Regions from separate parts of the Alteromonas naphthalenivorans genome, predicted to be linked through region 2. Evidence: predicted binding sites of a transcription regulator. Region 2 holds the regulator's gene; each other region holds the start of a gene.
The links. Region 2 encodes FNR, which switches genes on or off when oxygen is low (the NO sensors DNR and NnrR bind a similar motif). Its sites were predicted from a motif close to TTGATCTAGATCAA; they were not measured.
Positions count from the first base shown of each region.

Region 1: a site for FNR is predicted at 2,771-2,784, ahead of AMBT_RS20650 (high-potential iron-sulfur protein). Genes of this name have one in related genera too.
Region 3: a site for FNR is predicted at 2,080-2,093, ahead of AMBT_RS22220 (DUF3149 domain-containing protein). Genes of this name have one in related genera too.

Region 1 is NC_015554.1:4,725,250-4,730,316, reverse strand. Features, by position in the region: gene AMBT_RS23235 (hypothetical protein) at 236-325, opposite strand; gene AMBT_RS20655 (amidase) at 595-2,244, shown strand; gene AMBT_RS20650 (high-potential iron-sulfur protein) at 2,329-2,622, opposite strand; gene AMBT_RS20645 (flavin reductase family protein) at 2,869-3,552, opposite strand; gene AMBT_RS20640 (zinc ribbon domain-containing protein) at 3,545-3,736, opposite strand; gene AMBT_RS20635 (exonuclease domain-containing protein) at 3,940-5,067, shown strand, end outside.
Region 2 is NC_015554.1:1,863,624-1,868,690, reverse strand. Features, by position in the region: gene AMBT_RS08050 (patatin-like phospholipase family protein) at 1-484, opposite strand, end outside; gene ttcA (tRNA 2-thiocytidine(32) synthetase TtcA) at 485-1,426, opposite strand; gene uspE (universal stress protein UspE) at 1,607-2,530, opposite strand; gene fnr (fumarate/nitrate reduction transcriptional regulator Fnr) at 2,628-3,368, opposite strand; gene AMBT_RS08030 (sulfite exporter TauE/SafE family protein) at 3,419-4,078, opposite strand; gene ccoS (cbb3-type cytochrome oxidase assembly protein CcoS) at 4,065-4,280, opposite strand; gene AMBT_RS08020 (heavy metal translocating P-type ATPase) at 4,282-5,067, opposite strand, start outside.
Region 3 is NC_015554.1:2,848,810-2,853,876, reverse strand. Features, by position in the region: gene AMBT_RS12480 (sigma-54-dependent transcriptional regulator) at 1-540, shown strand, start outside; gene AMBT_RS12475 (sensor histidine kinase) at 537-1,925, shown strand; gene AMBT_RS22220 (DUF3149 domain-containing protein) at 2,201-2,326, shown strand; gene smrB (endonuclease SmrB) at 2,411-3,004, opposite strand; gene prmB (50S ribosomal protein L3 N(5)-glutamine methyltransferase) at 3,093-4,028, shown strand; gene aroC (chorismate synthase) at 4,038-5,067, shown strand, end outside.

The DNA of each region.
Region 1 (5,067 bases), 2.1 Mb from region 2:
CGCTCTGGTGATCATTACTGACTTCAGATTTCCGCAATCAAACAGCAACCGAATGTCCGCCTCTTGCATTTTCCCTATTTCGCCTCATCACTTTTCTGGTTTTGAATATTCCCAAGAGACGCCAACAGGCCCCGAATAGATCGAAGACCTAATCGCACCTCTCTATCGGCTCTGAGGTTTGCCTTAAGGTTGGGGAGATCACAGGGCTTTGGGAGCTGAACCCCAAGAACTCGGGCTACTTTAAGGGATAGGGTTTCCTGTTACCTGGCAGATCTTTGATAGCTTTTATAAGCCGTGACTCACCGAATCGCTGTAAAAGGTACAGCCACTCTCTTTGCCCTCTTTCATTGGTAATCAGAGCGGAAATTCTTCCTACCAGGGGCGGGCCTGAGGGCCCTCTGGCCGTGAGCGGCTAGCCCACTTCCTTGTCTATTTCTGGAAAGAAACTTAGGGTAGGCTCATTCCAATGTCAATAGTTACCACAGTATTTTGTATTCGTCATATGCTAGCATTCGTATGTATAATCGTTTCAATCCACTACTAAGATATTTAAAACTAAAATGTAGATATCTTAGAAACTTGGGGACAAACCACATGAAGGCTACGCTACTTTACGCTGCCGTTATTTTACTTTGCACCGCGTGTGCACCATCTAAGCCGAACACAAAAAATGCATCTGTTGAGCGTTCAGACGACAGGGCTTTTTCAGTAGCTGTTGAGGCTTGGTTAGATAAATCTGCACTAGAACAAGCGCAGGCTATAGCAGCAGGTGAGTTGTCATCCGAGGCGTTAGTAAAAGGCTATCTCGCTAGAATCGAAAAGCTTGATGGTGATGTAAATAGTATTTTGGCACTTAACCCCAATGCCATTGAAGAAGCCAGAGCGGCTGATTTAGCACGTAAAAATAGAATGCGTAAAGGGCCGCTGTTTGGTATTCCAGTGTTACTGAAAGACAATATTGAAACCAGTGAGCTACCTACTACCGCAGGCGCGATGGCACTTGTTGATAATGACACAAAGCGAGATGCCCCCATTGTAGCTCGCCTTAAAGCCGCGGGCGCCATTGTGTTAGGTAAAACTAACCTCTCTGAATGGGCTAACTTTCGGTCTGAATCTTCTATTAGTGGTTGGAGCGCCGTAGGTGGGTTAACCCGAAACCCGCATATGTTATCTCGTAGTGCTTGTGGTTCTTCGTCGGGTTCAGGTGCTGCTATGGCATTGCGTTTAGCGTCGTTAGCCGTGGGCACTGAAACCAATGGTTCTATTATTTGTCCTTCTTCAATGAACGGTATTGTAGGATTTAAACCCACAGTTGGGCTGTTATCTCGTACGCACATTGTCCCTATCTCATATACCCAAGATACCGCAGGTCCTATGACCGCAAACGTTAACGATGCATGGTTAATGGCATCAATCATGGCAGGTGTAGATACAAAAGATAGCGCAACGCTAGAGGCTAGCAAACACATGCTTAATGCACCGCAGCAAAGTATGTTGGCGACCGATTTAAAAGGCGTGCGCGTAGGCGTTGTGCGTTACCGTCAAGGGGATAACCCTCATGTGCTTTCTACTTATGAAAAAGCCTTAAATAGCCTAACTGCCGCAGGCGCTGAGCTGGTGGAAATTAGCGACTTCAAACAACCTGAAAGTTTTTGGGCCGACTCTTATCAAGTGTTACTTAGCGAGTTTCATTACACATTAAACGAATACTTAGAAGGCAGTCCAGCGGACATTCCTGTGCGCAGTTTGTCGGAACTTATTACTTACAATCAAGCAAGCTCTCGAGAACTTGCGCTCTTTAATCAAGATATATTCGAAAAAGCAGTGAATACAGATGACATTAATAGCCCAGAATACGCTTCGGCTCTAGCCTTGGTAAGAGAAACTGCGAGAGACAAGGGTATTGATGCCCTAATGGCACAACATAAAGTTGATGTACTTGTGGCACCCTCAAATAGCCCGGCTTTTCTGATTGATGGCGTGTATGGCGATCATTCCCCAATGGGGTTTATTGGAATTGGGTATTTAGCGGCCATTGCAGGTTATCCGCATCTTACTGTACCGGCAGGAGAAGTGAAAAACCTTCCGGTGGGAATTAGCTTTATTGGCAAGCAATGGGACGATGAAAAAGTGCTACGCATTGGCAGTATATTTCAAGCAAAGCATGGGGCCTATATAAAGCCTGGTTTGTTACCGAGCCGACTACATAACCCCGCATTGTTAGACGCTGTGAAGGGGCTGTAACTCGTTATAGACCCTTATCTCAAATGCATAAAAAAGCCCCAGCACACGTGAGCGAGACTGGGGCTTTTTTGATAATTCGAGTTACTAGCCTGGGCGTTTAACCCATGCACTACACCAACCATTGGCGTTAACCAATTTGTTAGGGAAGATGGCGCAAGGGCGGTGTTGTTCGCCGTCGGCACCTTGAATGTACATGCAGTTGTTACATTTAGCACCGTCTACAGTAGACGCCGCAGTGTAGTTTAATGCTTTCGCGCTTGGATCATCTGCTTGTAGTTGTTCTTGCGCATTCGCACGTAACGCAACGCTTCCTAACGTTAGGCCTATCAAAGATGTACCTGACAATTTCAGAAAGTCACGACGGTTTACAGACTTCATAATTCTCTCCAATTGAGATAATAACGATAATGATTCTTTTTTACTCAGCGCCTAAAACGCAAAAACCTGCCGCAAGGCAGGTTTTGAATGTTAATAATTATACTATAACCCGTGGCGTTTGGATCTAACACAAAGCAATAAATATTTGTTGATCTAGATTAACGAGTTTCACCTGAACAGCTAGCAAAATCAATGTCCTATAGCATCAACGCAACATTAGTTTGCGCGCCACTGGCAAAACATGAATTATTTTTTAGTTACGCTCGCCTGTGTTAAAGGCACATCGGGTTTTGCGTAAGCATATTGGGCTATCTTTTGCGTACTATGATAAGTGTCCAGACCCGAGATACATGAGGTTTGTAGTGATTCAAGATCTATATACCCATCTTCGGCAATAGCACTTTTTGCAATGTCATCTCCTGTAGTGCTGCTGCCCGCAATAAAGACCTCTTGGATTTCACCTATAATCATTTCCGTTTGATTACACAACGTAAAATGCTGTTCTACTTTAAGCCCCATCTTTATCGCGCTTTCTTTAACATAAGGCGCGCTGAAGTTCTGGCTAAACCAAGGCGTTAGTCCAACCTCATCGAACTCACTCACACCATTATCATACCGCGCAGATGTTTGATGTGCTTTGTCAGTCCAACTTGTATGAACATGATTTAAAGTGAACATACCTTGCTGCTTAATATTAGTCAGAGAATCTCGCTGTGCAGTGTGTGGGCGCATAATAATACCCAGCAATGGTGGGTTAGCCCCTACATGAACCACAGAACTAATAATAGCTAAGTTGTTAACTCGGCCATCGGTGGTGCCTAACAGTGAGGAAGATTTAAAGCCAGATAGACTATTCACAAAGTTGGCGCGATATCGTTGCGGCAAAGCATTGATATCCTGCAACGAAAAATGGGTACCACTATCAGCCATTTTCCTGCTCCGCAATAATATTTAAGTCTTCGCCTTGCTGATAGACGCCAAGTTCAATAGGTTGGCAACATACTTGGCAATCAAGTACCTGCACCTGACCCACATCATTAACCTCGTCAATTTCTACATCATTGGCTGCCATGCAATATGGGCAAGAGAATTCCATCGATCTCGTTAAGCTCATGATTTCCTCGTATGTGAATTACGTTGTGATAGTTATTACGAGTAAAGTAGAAAACTGGATTGACTGCCAATTAAGCCAGAATGACTTTACAAGCTACTACGCAAGCGCCTGTGCACCTACGCATGAAATAAAAAGGGAAAAGGTTGAATAATAGGGCTGTATAAATATACACTAATTAGTGTATGCAATAGTTTGGTTTTATAATGCGAAAAGATTTGCCACCACGATATTACTTAGCCCACTTTTTTGAGTTCTTAGCGTTCTTTAAAGGGGCGAATGCTGCGTTGTTAAGTGATGACGCTCATGGTTTTATAGAAAGCTTTAACCAGCTAGATGCTGACAAACAATGCATCATTGTGCGTGCGGCTAATCGTAAATATGCGGTAATTGACAGGTCGCAGTTTTCTTATGCAGAAATAGCTAACCCTCAACAGCAAATTGACGAGCTGATTGAAGCTAAGTGGTTCGGCGATTTGCACCATGCTTCGCTGCAAGATATTGCAGGCGTACTGACTAAAGACGCTATTTTAAGGCTGTTAAGTGAATATGGTGCAACCCAAGGTTTGGCATCATTAACCAAGCCCGTGCTTGTATCGCGCTTAGAAGCCTGCATTAATCAGCATGGGTGGCCTGAAGGGCTAAATGAGCATACCTACTTAGTGTGTTTGTTTGATGCACCGCTAAAATACCTACTATTCCTTTATTTTGGCAATACCAAAGGTAGGCTAAATCAATTTTCTATGCGCGACTTAGGCGTTATGCGTACACGCGGCGATTCAGTATCAGATATTACCCGTTTCGACAGTAAAGCAGATGCTGAAGCAGCTTGGTTTTATGCCAGCCAATTAGAAAAGCTTCCTTTCCTCTCTTCAGCGCAAGCTAATACATTAGCCAAAGAAACCTTCCCCAACAGCGATGGCGTATCAGCCATGTTTTATCGCGATCAGTTTCTTTATGCATTAGCGTTAAAATTATTAGACGAGCACCGAGAGCAGGCCCTTCTTTTGCTATACCAAGCCCAAAGCGATAAAGCGAAAGAGAAATGGATAAGAGAAAGCTATAAAGATGGCAACATTGATAGTGTAAAAGAAGTACTAGAACACATTATCGACTCACCACCTTCCGATACGCTGCTGGCCTTTGCTGAAGATTTCTATGCGAGGAAATACCACAAAAAGCGCACCAGTGCGGTGACGGATATGTTAAGAAATGCAAGCCGTACTATTGATATTGATGTTAGCCAAAATCAACAGGTAGAGCGTGGCGTGTTAGCTCATTATAAACGCTTAGGTATTGCCGGTTGGCGCACCGAGAATCGGTTATGGCGTAGC
Region 2 (5,067 bases):
TAACAGGCACTGGATTAACCACCGCGCCATCTACTAACCAACGATCGCCATGGGCGACTGGGGCAAATAGGGCAGGAATAGCACACGAAGCTTGAATGGTATTGCCAATCTCGCCGGAACTAAACACTACCTCACGACCTGTGTACAAATCGGTAGCCACAGAGGCGAACGGTTTTTCCATTGCTTCGTAGGTTGGGGCACAAAATTCGCTGGCAAGTTTATCAAACACTTTTCGCCCGCTAGCAATACCGCCCCTACGTAAACCAACGCCCATCAAAGCAAGTACCTGCCAATCTGACAAAGAACAAGACCACTCTTTAAGGCCTTCTAACTTACCACTAGCGTAAGCGGCACCAACATAGGCACCAATAGAGCAACCTGCCACCACGTCAATTTTAATACCCAGCTTTTCTAATGCTTGAATAATACCAATGTGGGTCCAACCTCTTGCGGCACCCGCACCTAATGCTAGACCAATTTTCATTTAGTTTGATTCCATCAAATTGATAACGTGAACCGTGTCGTCAGTAGGCTCACTGGGTGACTCGAAGCTGGGCGGATCGAAACCAATATCACCATCTTCAACCGGCCCGTTCTGTGTAGAGATGCCTTTAAAGTCGTGCAAATTCTTGTCGACCAAATGTGACGGCGCTACATTTTGAAGCGCACTAAACATTGACTCAATACGCCCAGGGAAACGGCGATCCCAATCTTGTAGCATGGCCTTTACGTTCTGACGCTGCAAATTTTCTTGAGACCCGCACAAGTTGCAAGGAATAATAGGAAATTCTACGGCATCAGAATAACGCTGAATGTCTTTTTCAGTACAATAAGCAAGGGGCCTTATGACAATGTGCTCACCATTATCGCTAACCAGCTTTGGTGGCATTGATTTAAGCTTACCGCCATGGAACATGTTTAAAAAGAAGGTTTCTAGCATGTCGTCACGGTGATGGCCAAGGGCAATTTTAGTGGCGCCTAGCTTTTTGGCCGTGCTGTATAAAATACCGCGACGTAATCGAGAACAAAGTGAGCACGTGGTTTTACCTTCAGGCACTTTATCCATAACAATAGAGTAGGTGTCTTCTTCTACAATTTTGTACTCTACACCTACACTTTCAAGGTATTCAGGAAGTACGTGCTCTGGAAATCCTGGCTGCTTTTGATCAAGGTTAACCGCAATAATGTCAAAATGAATTGGCGCAATGCGCTTTAAAAACATAAGAATATCAAGCATAGCGTAACTGTCTTTGCCGCCAGATAAGCACACCATGACTTTATCGTTGTTTTCAATCATGCCGAAATCAGCAATCGCTTTGCCTACATTTCGACGAAGTCGCTTTTGTAGCTTATTAAAGCTGTATTTTTGTTTGTTTTGAGACGCGGTTAACGGAGCGTCCGCACGGTTTGTGCCTGCACTGTTCATATCAATAGCTTTGTTACTGCGAAAAAAACCATTATACAGTAATCAAGTAAAATTGAATGTGCGAGGTTCAGATTTTTTAAATCTTGTTGGCCCTCTCTTCTAACAAAAAACAATAGCGTTTAAAGCTATAGCGCAAAGATAGCAAACAGTGCCGACAGGCTGTTTATGAACCTGTCTGAATTACCGTGAAAGGGGCGAAATAAAGCCGTCTGGTTTTATTGCCAGTACATCACACACAAGTTCATCAATAACATGTTCTGCGGTGTTACCTATGAGAGCCGCAGAAATACCTATTCTGCCAACCGTACCTATGATAACAAGTTCAGCGTCTATATCTTGGGCTATCTTTGGAATGACTTTTTCAGGAAGGCCTTCCTTCACATAACAGCGCTTACTATCGATAGCATACTTCTCGCTGTGTGTGTTCATCTCAAGTTCGTGATGATGCTTTACCGCGTTGTTGTAAGTGTCTGGGTCAAACTCAGGAACTTCAATAGCAATATTTAGCGGCGTAGCTGGGTAGCTGTTTACCAAATTTACGTTACCGCTGAGCAGCGCGGCATAATCGTTAGCAATCACCGTGATTTTGTCGTTAAGTAAGGCATGCTCGTCGTCTTCACTGCCTACATTTACCGCGGCAATAATTTCACCATTTTCAGGCCATTCATGATCTTTAACCAATAATACGGGGGAGGGACATTTTCTAAGTAGATGCCAGTCTGTAGGAGTAAAAATAACAGAAGCTAAATCGTCATGGCGCTTAGTTGCTTTTACCACTAAATCTATACTGTTGTCGATGACATAATGCACCACAGCTTCAAAGGCACGGTTGTTCCATTCCACAACTATATCTGTTTTAGAAAAACCTAAGTCGTCTAAAGTTTTTTTCAACCATCCAGCATGTTCTTTAGTGACCGCATCACGCATGGCTTCACGATCATCAGGGCTAAGCATGGTTGTCATATCGTAAGATAAGTCGTAAACCACCAGCATGGCGGTGACAGAGGCACCTGTCTTTTTGGCAAGTTCATATGCACGGCTAAGCGCAGGTTGGGTTTCTCTATCGGCTTCAATAACCGCTAAAATACGCTCATACTTAATCATAACCCCTCCAAACATAGTCAGAATTTTGGTTGCTACAATTTAAGTGTAATACCTATTTGCTATTACGTAACTTGTTTTAGATCAAAAGCTTTGAAGATTAGCTATTACAGGCGATATTAGGTGCAACCACAGACGTTAAACGTTGTGACATCTCATCAAAATCTAAAATAGTGATGAGTTTACCGTCCACTTGGATAATATTTTCTTTTTGAAAACGGCTTAACAGGCGGCTAATGGTCTCAATAGTTAGACCAAGATAGTTCCCAATTTCATTTCGAGTCATGGTTAGGTGAAATTCTTTATTTGAAAATCCACGTTCTTCGAAACGTTGAGAAAGCTGAGAGAGGAAATACAATAGACGTTCTTCCGCTGAGCGTTTATTAAGCAACATCATGAGATCATGATCTTGTTTAATTTCCGCACTCATAAAACTCATTATTTGATGTCTTAACTTAGGAAATTGAACCGACATTTCATCAAGCGTTTCATACGGTAATTCGCACACCATGGCGGTTTCTAATGCCTGAGCATAACTTTGGTGCTTATTTTCCCGTAAGGCATCGAAGCCGATAATATCGCCAGGGAAGTGAAAACCTGTAATCTGCTCTTCACCATCTGAATTGGTGACGAAAGACTTAAAAGAGCCCGTTCGTACTGCGTAAAGAGAGTTGAATTTATCTCCCGACTTTACCAGCAAATCACTCTTGTGAAGGGGTTTCTTTCGCTCAATAATATCATCTAAAGATTCAATCTCAGTCTTGTTTAGCGCAACGGGCAAACACAAGTGGCTGAAACTGCAATTTTGACAATGAATTGAGAATTGGCTTCCTTTGCTCATAGGTTCAAACTATAAATAGGGTCGACTTAATATTAATCTTACTCTTTTGTTTATGAAATTGCTGCATAAATTAAAAAGAGAGCGTAAATAGCCACTATTACGGAAAAGCATTGTCTTACCACGGGGTGCCTAAAACCAGCTATTAGGTACTGGCTACCTGCGCTTGCAGCTAACAAAGTGGGCAGAGTACCTAACCCAAAAAATAACATGATGGCAGCGCCGTCAACGGCCGACCCCGATGCTAATGACCACGTTAACGTGGAATAGACCAACCCGCAGGGTAGCCAGCCCCATATAAAACCATAGGGTAGTGCATAAACCGGGCTTTTGAATGGAAGAAATCGTTTAGATATTGGCTGAATAGCTTTAAATAAGCCGCGTCCCATAGCTTCAATATAATTCAAGCCTTGCCACCACTTTCCCAAATAACACGCTAATAGCAGCAGCATAACGCCACTAATCAAAGATAAAACGGGTTTAGCAATAGGCACAAACTCGGTGGCCATTTGGCCGACAGCGCCTGTAATAGCGCCGGCTAATGTGTAGCTGAGGATACGGCCAAAATTATAGGCAAGGGTGTAGGGTAATGCCGGTTCATTACTTGGCGTTACTGTGCGTAGTGCGGCAACAATACCACCGCACATACCCACACAATGCACGCCGCCAGCAATTCCAATGAAAAAAGCAGAGAATATATTAATCTCTGTCATCTGTTTCTTTGCGTTGTTGTAACTGCTTTCGCTGCTCGGCTAGCTTCTTTTCATCACCTGATAAATCATCATCAAACAAAATGCTGTAGCCCTGTCTATCAAGATCTTCAAACTGATTGGTTTTTACCGCCCAGAAAAAGATAACCAGTGCCAGCGCAACAATAATAATAGCGATGGGAATTAAGACGTAAATGATACTCATATTATTTACTTAATAACCTCGTTGAATTGGTGACCACAATAATACTACTCAGTGACATGCCAACCACGGCCATCCAGGGAGAGAGTAACCCCGACACTGCAAAGGGTAGAATGATAATATTGTAACCTACTGACCATGCAATATTTTGCTGAATTTTACGTTTTGCCTGTTTCGCCACAGAAAATAAGGTTGGCACCGATAGCAAGCTGTCTCCTAGCAAAATAACATCGGCGGCTGTTTTGGCCACATCTGTGGCGTTTCCTACCGCAACCGCCACATCTGCGCTAGCAAGAACAGGGGCATCGTTTATACCGTCGCCCATCATCATGACTTTGCGACCTTGCTTTTGCAAAGTATGCACCTGTGAATATTTTTGCTCCGGTGATAAGCCACCCTTTGCTAAGTTGATTGGTAAACTAGCAGTAAGTGCATCAACGTTTTTCTGTGTGTCGCCACTTAGCACCACTAATTGATGTTCATTCAGTGCGGTGAGTGTCGCTAAGGCATCTTGCCGCAAGCTATCATTTACGCAGAACGCGGCCATTAATACACCGTCGGCACACAAAAACACATTTGCCGGTATATCTACCTTTGAGGTGGTTGATAAATTACAAAATACGGCTGAACCCATAGTAAAAACTACGTTGTCTATCTCACCACTAATGCCGCCACCTGGTGTAACGGTAAATCCGTTCATGGTATTAGGCAGGGTTCTATGTTTTGACTTAACATTATCGTTGTCGAAGGCACGGGCAATAGGGTGCTCAGAACGAGACTCTAACAATGT
Region 3 (5,067 bases), 990 kb from region 2:
TTGCAAACGGGTGAATTTGAAAAGCTAGGGTCGGTGAAAACACAAAAAACAGACGTAAGGATAATATCGGCCACCAATTCTGATTTAACTCGCGACATCGCAAACGGCGCATTTCGCGAGGATTTGTTTTATCGCCTCAATGTCATCGAAATTAATGTGCCGCCCCTTAATGAGCGAGGAGATGATGTGTTGGCCTTAGCAAAGCATTTTTTACCAGGTCGAGATATTAGCCTCACTGGGCAGCAGGCGCTACAAGCCTATGCGTGGCCAGGAAATGTGCGTGAGCTTGAAAATGTATGTCGACGAGTCAGTATATTACATCCAGATGGTACGCTGGATGCTGATGACTTCGGTTTACCCTCTATTAGCGGTGAGGTGAATACAGAGCGAAAAGGGGGAAAAGAGCCGAGCAAATCAGAGATTGAGGCGGCGCTTACAGAATTTAACGGCACTATATCTAAAGTGGCAAGGTACTTAGGGTTATCCAGACAAGCGCTTTACCGCCGGCTAGATAAATATGGAATTGATTATAAATCGTGAGGTTAATTAAAAATAAGCTTCGGGTCGCTGCGCTTTGTGCCACAGCAATAGGTATGGCGCCTATGTTGTATGTAAGCGACCTGTCGGTTGTTCAAAAAGCTTTGCTTGTCCTTGTGTCTTTATGCTTATGTGCACTTGCAGTCAAAGTCTGTACAGCGCCAATAAACAAACAATTAGAGGCGCTTAAAATAGGTTTGCTCAATTTTAAAGACGGTGAGTTTTCGTCAACACTGGCTTGTAAAACAAGCGACGAGTTTAAAACCTTATTCCAGCTTTATAACGATACCGCAGAAACCCTTCGCCGAGAAAAGCAGTGGTTGTATCAACGAGAGCTAATGCTAGATAAAGTGCTGCATAGTTCACCTGACGTTTTATTATTAGTGAACGATCAGAAGCATGTGGTGCTAAGTAACCGCCAAGCCTGCGAGTTCTTCCATCCAACAACTAGGATGGAGGATACTGGCTCTGAGGAAAATGGCGCTGGTGCAAATAAGTTGGGCGCCAGTAGGTTGGGTGCTAGCAGTTCGGGTACCAGAAGCTTGGAAGGTTACACCCTCGGCACTTTACTTAACAATAAACCAGACACGCTAAAAGATGTTTTGCTAGAAAATCGAGAAGGGCTATTCACTTTGCCTCAGGGGGCTAGCGGCATTCAAACATGGCATATGTCTACAGGAACGTTTTTATTAAATAACCAAACTCACCGACTGTATATTCTTAAGCAAATGACGCGAGAGCTTAACCGACAAGAAGTATCGGTGTGGAAAAAGGTAATAAGAGTAATTAGTCACGAGCTCAATAATTCCTTGGGGCCTATTTCTAGCCTATTACATAGCGGCCAAATTGTAGGCCAACAAAATGGTGATGCCCGTCTGGTGCGTGTGTTCCATACTATTGAAGAACGTATCGCCCACTTAAACCAATTTGTTCAAGGGTATGGAAGATTTGCAAAATTGCCTCCACCAGTTTTAGCAACAATTGATTGGGATAAAATAACGGCGCAACTCAGCAATCAATGTGACTTTAAGTTAACCATGCAAGAGGCTGTTGAGGTGAAAGCCGATGCAGTCCAATTAGAGCAGCTATTAATTAACTTACTTAAAAATGCCCATGAGTCGGGAGGCGACCCACAGGATGTGGAGCTCGTCATTAAACAAACGGCTTCTCAAGTTATTATTGAAGTACTCGATAGCGGAAAAGGCATGACGGATAGCGTGATGACGAATGCGCTGGTTCCTTTTTATTCCACTAAAGCTAATGGGAGTGGATTAGGGTTAGCGCTATGCCGAGAAATAACGGATGCGCATAATGGCCACTTAGTAATTCAAAACCGAAAAGATAAGGGATTATGTGTGCGTTTTATTATTGATAAAACGACAAAGTAGCAGGCAAAAAAATAGGGGAACAGACGGGCGTCTGCTCCCCTTACGACGCTAAGCCAAGACCGTTTTTAACCTACGTCGAACAGGCATGTACAATGTATTGCAAATGAGAATGATTTGCAATGGCATTATGGGTTATTTTTAATTTTTTTATACATTGATCTCGATCAACTTCTCTACATCCCTCCTATTTACCGTATTTCAGACTTGATCCAGATCACAAACCTTCGCCAAGAAATCGCTATCATTACCTTATTAACCCTGTGAGGAGAAACACTATGTTACTAAGTATGATTTCAGATCCCGTTGTATGGGGCTCGCTTTTAGGTATTAGTATTATTATTGGAATGGGCGTGTTTTATACCTACCTATTTATGCACAACAGCGCAGAACTTGATAAGTAAAAATTGTTTTGCCTGTAAGTCGCGGCGTTTGACATGAATTAGGTAAATGATAGGTCAAAAACTCAGTAACGATAACTACGTTCACTATCGCTTATATTCTGGCGTGGGCACATCTAGCAACACAAGCAATGCCGCTTGTCCGCCGTATTCAAGTGGTGCTTGATGGAAAGCATTCACGTGTGGATGCTGTATTAAGTAGTGGGGGAGTGCATTTTTTAAAACGCCCTGTCCAAACCCGTGCATAATAGAAACACAATCTACCGACTCTTTTCGGGCGGTATAAATTAATGAGGCTATTTCTGTTTTTGCCATTTCTCGGGTCATACCGTGCAAATCCAGCAGAAACTCAGGGGAATAGTCTCCTCGTCTAAGCTGTTTTAGTACATGCGTTGGCACGCCTTCTCGGCAATACCGCATGGGGCCTTCTTGCGGAAGTACGGCTTGGTACATATCGGAAAAACTAAAACTCGCCGCTACTTGCTTACTGCCTTTTAGGTCTTTAACCCCTGCTAATTGCTTTTTCTTTTCAAGGGCGACTTTCTTATTCGGAACAATCTTGTCCTGCTCCATGGGCTTTACACCTTGCACAGCATCAGCAAATGAGAAGGTATCTTCAATCACTTTTAGCTTCTCAATGCCTTTTTTCATGGCTTTTAGTTCTTTTTTAAATGCTTTCATTATGAACCGATATGCAAATTAACGTGGGCGCAGGCGTTATCTTTGGGTATGATACCAGCTTTCATATTCCTGATGTACCCAAGCTCTTATGACCGACAAGTTTTACTTAGAAGAAGCCATCGAAGATTTACACAGCATACTTGATATGATTCGGTGGGCTACCAGTCGATTTAACGACGCCGCCCTCTATTTTGGTCATGGTACCGATAACGCTTGGGATGAAGCATTAAGCCTTACCATGCAAGCGCTACACTTGCCGCATTCGTTATCTGAGCATGTTGGCGACAGCATGTTGTCATCAAGACTCACAAAAAGTGAGCGCGAAAAAATTGCTGAGCTTGTTTTAAAACGAGTTCAAACCCGTATGCCTCTGCCTTACATTACCAACGAAGCTTGGTTTTGCGGCATGCCATTTTACGTTGATGAGCGCGTGCTTATCCCTCGCTCTCCGTTTGCAGAACTGATTCAAAATAATTTTGAGCCCTTCGTTAAAGAAGCACCGTCGCATATTTTAGATATGTGCACAGGGGGTGGTTGTATTGCTATTGCGCTTGCGCATGCGTACCCCGACTCACAGGTTGATGCGGTAGATATAAGCGAAGATGCCCTTGAAGTGGCCGATATTAATATTCAAGAGCATCAATTAAGTCACCGTGTTTACCCTATTCATTCTGATTTATTTACTAATTTAACCGGGCAGAAGTACGATTTAATCGTATCAAACCCACCTTATGTTGATGCTGAAGACATGGCCGACTTACCTGATGAATATCATCACGAGCCCGAGCTTGCATTAGCAGCCGGAGACGACGGGTTAGAACTTGTGGATATTATGCTGCGTGAAGCACCACAATACCTAACCGATAACGGCTGGTTGTTCATTGAAGTGGGTAACAGCGAAGTGCACATGGACACTCGTTTCCCAGGCCTTGAAGTCATTTGGCTTAGCTTTGAAAATGGCGGGCAGGGGATATTTGCCGTGAACAGCTCAACATTAAAAAACTATTTTAACAGCAAGGATTAATTCTCGATTATGTCAGGCAACAGCTTTGGAAAACTCTTCACCGTTACCACATTTGGAGAAAGCCACGGTATCGCCATTGGCGGTGTTGTTGATGGTTGCCCTCCTGGCCTCACGTTAAGTGAAGCTGATTTACAGGGCGATTTAGACAGACGTAAGCCTGGTACATCCCGTTATACCACCGCCCGTCGTGAAGATGATGAAGTGCAAATTTTGTCTGGCGTGTTTGAAGGAAAAACGACGGGTACCAGTATTGGTTTGTTGATTAAAAACAAAGATCAACGAAGCCAAGACTACTCAAATATTGCCGACCGTTTTCGCCCAGGCCATGCCGATTATACCTACGATCAAAAGTATGGTTCACGTGATTATCGTGGTGGTGGTCGCTCGTCTGCCCGTGAAACTGCGGTACGTGTTGCTGCGGGTGGTATTGCCAAAAAGTATTTAAAAGAAGTGCATGGCGTTGAAGTACATGGCTACCTTTCTCAATTAGGGCCTATTAGCGTTGAAAACGTTGACCATGCGGTGACGAATACCAATCCTTTTTTCTGCCCTGATGAAAGCAAACTCGAAGCGCTAGATGAATACATGCGCGAGCTAAAGAAATCTGGCGATAGCATCGGTGCTAAAGTTTCAGTCGTGGTAAAAAACGTACCAGTGGGTTTGGGCGAGCCAGTATTCGATAGATTAGATGCCGATATTGCGCACGCTATGATGGGCATTAATGCGGTTAAAGGCGTAGAGATTGGCGACGGTTTTGAGGTTATTAACCAAAAAGGCAGTGAGCACCGAGATACGCTTTCACCTGAAGGTTTCCAATCAAACCATGCGGGTGGCGTATTAGGCGGTATTTCAACAGGACAAGATCTTGAAGTACATATGGCACTTAAACCAACATCTAGTATTTCAGTGCCAGGTAAAACCATCAACAAGCAGGGTGAAGAAATCGAAATCATCACCAAAGGTCGTCACGACCCTTGTGTCGGTATTCGTGCGGTGCCTATTGCTGAAGCGATGATGGCGATTGTATTGATGGATCACT